Regions from separate parts of the Streptomyces sp. NPDC033178 genome, predicted to be linked through region 1. Evidence: riboswitches for the same ligand, from Rfam matches in the RefSeq annotation. Region 1 holds a riboswitch; the other holds the start of a gene.

Region 1 (3,539 bases):
CGACTCGTCGACAAGCTCGGTCACGACGAGACCGCGCACGGCCGGCAGATCGTGGACAGCCCGGACTCGGAGCAGCCCGGCGCCTGGGTGCACGACGCGCTGGCCCGCCTTGCCCCCGCCGATCAGGAGGTTCTGCGGCTCACCACCTGGGAGGAACTCGGCATCGACGAGGTCGCCGTGGCCCTCGGCTGCGGCAGCAGGGCGGCGGCGATGCGGCTGCACCGCGCCCGCCGCCGGCTGAGAGCCGAGATCGAAAGCATGCGGACCACCGTGGCCGCCGGTCCCACGACGCCTCGCCGCGACACCCCGAAGGAGCAGCGCCATGGCTGACGAACTCGAACTGCTGCGCCGCGCCAACCCGGTGCCGTCCGGCGACCCCCGCTTCGGCGACGGACCCCTTGGCCACGAGGCCGAGTGCCGCCTCAACCAGCTCGTGGGTCCGGCGGACGACGAACGCCCGAAGCCGGGCCGCTTCCTGCCCGGCCGGGGCAGCCTCGGCCGACTGCTGCGTGGCCCCCGCCCCCGCCGTACGCGTCTCGCCTGGGCCCTCGCGACGACGGCGGCCGTCGCCGTGACCTCCCTCGCCCTTCTCCTCGCGGGACCGAGCACCACCCCCGCCGTGGCCGCGCCGCGTCCGCTGGTCGTCCGGGCCGACTCCACCCCCGTACCGCTGGACCGGCTGGCCGAGCGGGCCGACGCGGCCGCGGCGGACGGTCCGGCCGGTCTGCGCAAGGGCACGCACGTGCAGTCGTGGAGCATGGGCATGTCGGAGGACAAGCCTCCGATCACGCTCCCCGTGGAGCGCATCGTGCGGTGGAACGCGGACGACAGCCACACGGAACTGGTCGTCGCGACCGACCCGCGTCACCCGGGCCGGCCGGTCTTGTCGGAAGCGGACGGCGATTCGCGCCTCGTCGACGACGGACACGTCATCAGCGAGCAGACCTTCCCGCCGAGCTGGAGCGACGCCCCGCCCGAGTCGCCGCCCCCGCACGACGCCGAGCGGCTGCGCGCCTATCTGCAGGACGCGCAGCACACCGACACCCCGCTGACCACGCCCGAACTGCTCGACGTCACAGGGCGGTTGCTCGACACCTGGACCCTCGGCACCCGTGAGGACGCGGCGCTCGCCCGGCTCCTCGCGGACGCCGACGGACTGCGGCCCGTCGGCCAGGTGACCGATCGGCTGGGCAGGCGCGGTCAGGCATACGTGTACGACGGCACCGGCTACCACCGGATGCTGATCATGGATCCGGCCACCGGTGCTGTCCTCGGCCTGGAGAGCACCGCCTCGGTTGCCGATCCCGAGTACGGACTCAGGGCGGGTGACGTCGTGGACTACAGCGCGTGGATGCGGTGATCAGGTGCCGGTCTGCCGCGTGGCCGCCTCGACGGTCTGGGCCAGCAGCGTGGCGATCGTCATCGGACCGACGCCGCCCGGTACGGGAGTGATCAGCGAGGCCCGCTCCCGTGCGCTGTCGAAGTCGACGTCGCCGATGTTGCCGGGGTTGTAACCGGCGTCGACGACGACCGCCCCCGGCTTGATGTCCTCGCCGCGGATCAGCCGGGGCCGCCCCACCGCGGCCACCACGATGTCCGCCTCCCGCACGACCGACGACAGGTCGGCCGTACGCGAGTGGCAGTACGTCACCGTGGCGTCGCGGCCGAGCAGCAGCATCCCCACCGGCTTGCCGAGGATGGCGCTTCGGCCCACCACGACCGCCCGCTTACCGGCCGGATCGACGTCGTACTCGTCCAGGAGCCGCATGATCCCGCCGGGCGTGCACGACGCGAAGCCCGGCAGCCCGAAGCTCATCGCGGAGAAGGACGCCAGGGTGACCCCGTCGACGTCCTTCTCCGGGGCGATCGCCTCGAACGCCGCGCGCTCGTCGATGTGGTGACCCATCGGGTGCTGCAACAGGATGCCGTGCACGGCGGGGTCGGCGGACAGCGCGGTGAGCGTGCCGACCAGTTCGGCCGTCGTCGTCCTGGCGGGCAGAGCCACGTGCCGCGACTCGATACCCGCCTTGCGGGAACGGTTCTGCTTCATGCGTACGTACGTGACGGAGGCGGGGTCCTCACCCACGAGCACGGTGGCCAGACAGGGTGCCACCCCCGTGCGTTCGGTGAGGTCGGCCGCGCGCTTGGTCGTCTCCTCGACGATCCGCCGGGCGAGACCGGTGCCGTCCATCAGCCGGGCCTGGGACATGAGCGACTCCTGAGCGTCGTAGAAGATGCCCAGGCGCGCGGCGAAGACGTGTGCGTCGGGCCGCTCCCCGGTGGTACTCCACCTCAGCGCCAGTCACGGCCTACGACCACACTAGCCGAGGTTCAGGACTCGTCCTCGGGCCCGGCCGTCGGGTCCACGCCTGCCAGGAACCCCGTCGCCTGTGCCTCGATACGCACGGCCCCGATCGCCCCCGCCCAGCGCGCCACCTCGGTCGCGAGGGCCGCGGCTCCCGCCTCGTCGCCGCGGTCGCGGGCCAGCACGGCCAGGAGCAGCTGCTGGGAGAGGGTGCCGGGGACGTTCCCCGCTCGTGCACCGAGAGCGGTCGCCCGGGTCCAGCGCTCCCGTGCCCGCGCGTGGTCCAGGTCGTCGTGGTCGTGGTCGCCGAGATGCCGCAGTGCCTCGCGGGCGAGCAGGTCGTCGCCCGACTCCCCGGCGCTCAGGGCGAGTTCGTAGTGCGCGGGGGCCGTGTCCCGCTCGGCGAAGAGGTTGTCGACGATCAGTCCGAGGTACATCCGCGCCCAGCCCCGGCGCACGTCGTCGGCCGCCCGCTCGCACAACTCCTGCGCACACCTCCGCAGCTCCGCCAGCTCGCCGGGATCCTTGCCCGCCGGCCCGAACCGGAACGTACCGTCACCGCGGAGCAGCCGGAAATACGTGTGCCGCAGCCGTACGAAGTCCAGGTCCCAGAGGCCGACCGGTTCGGTCAGTTCGGCTGATGCCTTGTCCGCGGCGGCGATCCGCGTGGTCACTGTCTCCGTACCGCCGAACCAGTCGTGCTCAAGAGCGACCTCCGCCCCGGCGAGAGCGATGGCCGCTCGGTTGTGCGGATCGGCCGTGACGGCCCCGTCGAGGAGATCCAGGGCGCTCGGCCACCGTCCGGCCCGGGCCAGTTCACGCGCCGCCGCGACGACGACGTCCACCGGGAGGACGGCGTGGGCCGTGCTCGTCTTTTTTGTCATGGCGAGGAAGGTAGTAATCAGAAAAACTATCCACAAGAAAACTATCGGGCAGCCGTCTGGACGTCAGGAGGGGATCGGTGGGCGATTCGGTCGACCGGCACGTCGCGCTCTGGTCGAAGGAGCTCGGCTGGATGGACCCGGTCAAGGAGGCGATCTTCGCGCGGCTCGCGATCCTGGCACGGCACGCGGCGCAGGCCCGCCGGGACACCCTGGACTCCGACGGGCTCAGGCACTGGCAGTTCAAGGTGCTGCTCACCCTGCGCAGGCTCGGCCCGCCCTACGAGACGAGCCCGTCACGGCTCGCCGAGCTGCTCGGTCTGACCCGGGGCGCGCTGTCGGCACGGCTCGGC
Region 2 (3,539 bases), on a different contig from region 1:
AGGAGCTGAGGGATGTCTGAGATGGGCGTAGGAGTTGTTCGGTCCGGGCGCGTGACGGGCGGCGGTGCGGCCGATCCCGCGGGCGACCCGGGGTGGTCGACAGCCGGGCCCGCGGCAAGCCCGGCGTTCGGCTCCGGCGGCACCCTGCTGATACGCCGCGCGGCGGCCGGGCGTGAGCCTGGGCCGCCGCGGGAGTAACGACAGGAGTTGATCGACTTGTGAGCCGGCTTGTGAGTCGGCCTACGAATCCGCTGGTTCGGCCGGTGGGGCGGCTCCGGCCGAGACCGGGTGTCGGTTCTCGGTCGCGGCGCCCGCGCCCTCGTCCGCAGTCTCGGCCGAGGCCTCGGTCGCGGTGTCAGCCGAGGTCGATCTCCGGGTAGAGCGGGAAGCCGGCCAGGAGGTCGGTCGCCCGGTGGGAGATCTCGTCGGCGATCTTCGGGTCCAGGACGTGCTGGGCCTTGGAAGGGGCGCCCTTGGCGGTGGTGCCGGGCTCCGTGGTGGCGAGGACGCGGTCGATGAGGCCGGCGATCTCGTCCATCTCGGTGGCGCCGAGGCCACGGGTGGTGAGCGCCGGGGTGCCGATGCGGATGCCGGAGGTGTACCAGGCGCCGTTGGGGTCGGCGGGGATGGCGTTGCGGTTGGTGACGATGCCCGAGTCGAGCAGGGCGGTCTCGGCCTGGCGGCCGGTGAGGCCGTAGGAGGAGGCGACGTCGATGAGGTTGAGGTGGTTGTCCGTGCCGCCGGTGACCAGCGTGGCGCCGCGTCGCATCAGGCCCTCGGCGAGAGCGCGGGCGTTGTCGACGACGGCCTGGGCGTAGTCGCGGAACTCGGGGCGGCGGGCCTCGGCGAGTGCGACCGCCTTGGCGGCCATGACGTGCGGGAGGGGGCCACCGAGGACCATCGGGCAGCCGCGGTCGACCTGGTCGGTGAGGGAGGAGTCGCACAGGACCATGCCGCCGCGCGGGCCGCGCAGCGACTTGTGGGTGGTCGTGGTGACGATCTGGGCGTGCGGGACCGGGTCGAAGTCACCGGTGAGGACCTTGCCGGCGACGAGGCCGGCGAAGTGCGCCATGTCGACCATGAGGGTCGCGCCGACCTCGTCGGCGATCTCCCGCATGATCCGGAAGTTCACGAGACGGGGGTAGGCGGAGTAGCCGGCGACGATGATCAGGGGCTTGAACTCACGGGCGGAGGTGCGCAGGGCCTCGTAGTCGATGAGGCCGGTGGCGGGGTCGGTGCCGTAGGAGCGCTGGTCGAACATCTTGCCGGAGATGTTCGGGCGGAAGCCGTGGGTGAGGTGGCCGCCGGCGTCCAGGGACATGCCGAGCATGCGCTGGTTGCCGAAGGCCTGGCGCAGTTCGGCCCAGTCAGCATCGGAGAGGTCGTTGACGTTGCGGACGCCGGCCTTCTGAAGGGCGGGGGCTTCGACGCGGGCGGCGAGGACGGCCCAGAAGGCGACGAGGTTGGCGTCGATGCCGGAGTGCGGCTGGGCGTAGGCGTGCTCGGCGCCGAAGAGCTCGCGGGCGTGCTCGGCGGCGAGGGCCTCGACGGTGTCCACGTTGCGGCAGCCGGCGTAGAAGCGGCGGCCGACGGTGCCTTCGGCGTACTTGTCGCTGAACCAGTTGCCCATCGCGAGGAGGGTGGCCGGGGAGGCGTAGTTCTCGGAGGCGATCAGCTTGAGCATCTCGCGCTGGTCGGCGACTTCCTGCCCGATGGCGTCGGCGACGCGGGGCTCGACGGCGCGGATCACTTCGAGGGCGCTGCGGAAGGCGGTGGATTCGTTGGAGAGGGGCTCTGGCATGACGGCCTCCGGACGTGGCGTTCGGCGTTCACGGTTCGGCCCAGGCGCACGGCACACAGTTTCTTGGGCCGCTCCCCGATGGTCGTTCCCATCCCAGCGCGCCAGTCACGGCCCGTGGATCAGCGTACCGGGCGCGCCGGACCGTCGGGGTCCGCCGTCCACCATGCGAGCGACGATAGGAAAGGGGCCATATGCAGTCGGACGGCCGGAAGGGAGCCGGGCCGGAGCTCTGGCACAGAAGCGGGAAAAGAAGCAGGTCACGAGCCCTCGTGTGGCCGGAAACGGAGACCCCGTGAGCACCACCGAAGAACTGATCGCCTCGGCCGAAGCCCACAGCGCGCCCACCTACCACCCGCTGCCGGTCGTCGTGGCGACGGCGGACGGGGCCTGGATGACGGATGTCGAGGGGCGCCGCTATCTGGATCTGCTGGCCGGGTATTCGGCGCTGAATTTCGGTCACGGCAACACTCGGCTCATCGAGGCGGCGAAGGCACAGCTGGAGCGGGTGACGTTGACGTCGCGGGCGTTCCACCACGACCGGTTCGCCGAGTTCTGCACGCGGCTGGCCGAGTTGTGCGGCATGGAGATGGTGCTGCCGATGAACACGGGCGCGGAGGCGGTCGAGTCGGCCGTGAAAACCGCCCGAAAGTGGGGGTACCGGGTCAAGGGCGTGCCCGAGGGGAGGGCGAAGGTCGTCGTGGCGGGCAACAACTTCCACGGGCGTACGACGACGATCATCAGCTTCTCCACGGATACCGAGGCGCGGGCGGACTTCGGTCCGTACACGCCGGGCTTCGAGATCGTGCCGTACGGGGATCTCACGGCGATGCGCGCGGCGGTCACGGAGAACACCGTGGCCGTGCTGCTGGAGCCCATCCAGGGCGAGGCGGGCGTGCTGGTGCCGCCGGCCGGTTACCTCGCGGGCGTACGGGAGCTGACGCGCGAGCGGAACGTGCTGTTCGTGGCGGACGAGATCCAGTCGGGTCTCGGGCGGACGGGGCGGACCTTCGCGTGTGAGCACGAGGGGGTCGTGCCGGACATGTATGTGCTGGGCAAGGCGCTCGGGGGCGGGGTGGTGCCGGTGTCGGCGGTGGTGTCGTCGAGCGAGGTGCTCGGGGTGTTCCGGCCGGGTGAGCACGGGTCGACGTTCGGCGGGAATCCGCTGGCCTGTGCGGTGGCGCTGGAGGTGATCGCGATGCTGCGGTCGGGCGAGTACCAGCGGCGGGCCACCGAGTTGGGCGAGCATCTGCACCGGGAGCTGGGGCAGTTGGCCGGCTCGGGCCGGATCACCCAGGTGCGGGGGCGCGGGCTCTGGGCGGGGATCGACATCGACCCGGCGTACGGCACGGGCCGGGAGATCTCCGAGAAGCTGATGGACCGGGGCGTGCTGGTCAAGGACACCCATGGGTCCACGGTCCGGATCGCGCCGCCACTGGTGATCAGTAAGGAGGACCTGGACTGGGGGCTCGCGCAGTTGCGGGGCGTGCTGGGTGTGTGACCGGCCTCGCCGACCTCGCCGACCTCTTGCGCCTCGCCGGGGCCGAGGCCCCCCGACCACGGTGCCGTGGAGGTGGGTTACAGGATCACGTGCGGCAGGAAGCGGGCGTACTCGTCCGTGATCAGGCCGGAGGATTCGCGGATGCCGAGGCCTGCCGACTCGTTCTCGACGACCCAGGCTCCGAGGACGACGCGGTTGCCGTCGAAGGACGGGAGGGGTGCCAACTCCTGGTAGCAGCGG

The links. A riboswitch is a leader RNA that binds a small molecule or an ion and turns the genes downstream of it on or off. The one in region 1 is predicted to bind ZMP and ZTP.
Region 2: another riboswitch for ZMP and ZTP. It lies ahead of ACZ5VQ_RS04325 (glycine hydroxymethyltransferase); the one in region 1 lies ahead of ACZ5VQ_RS46025 (bifunctional 5,10-methylenetetrahydrofolate dehydrogenase/5,10-methenyltetrahydrofolate cyclohydrolase).

Annotation. Positions count from the first base shown of each region.
Region 1 covers NZ_JBVIPT010000031.1:517-4,055, forward strand. The annotation lists gene ACZ5VQ_RS46015 (RNA polymerase sigma factor) at 1-330, shown strand, start outside; gene ACZ5VQ_RS46020 (CU044_5270 family protein) at 323-1,360, shown strand; gene ACZ5VQ_RS46025 (bifunctional 5,10-methylenetetrahydrofolate dehydrogenase/5,10-methenyltetrahydrofolate cyclohydrolase) at 1,361-2,209, opposite strand; ZMP/ZTP riboswitch at 2,230-2,316, opposite strand; gene ACZ5VQ_RS46030 (hypothetical protein) at 2,332-3,189, opposite strand; gene ACZ5VQ_RS46035 (MarR family winged helix-turn-helix transcriptional regulator) at 3,267-3,539, shown strand, end outside.
Region 2 covers NZ_JBVIPT010000002.1:83,125-86,663, reverse strand. The annotation lists gene ACZ5VQ_RS04330 (hypothetical protein) at 1-20, shown strand, start outside; gene ACZ5VQ_RS04325 (glycine hydroxymethyltransferase) at 356-1,801, opposite strand; ZMP/ZTP riboswitch at 1,833-1,920, opposite strand; gene rocD (ornithine--oxo-acid transaminase) at 2,094-3,299, shown strand; partial or broken gene ACZ5VQ_RS04315 (glutathionylspermidine synthase family protein) at 3,377-3,539, opposite strand, start outside.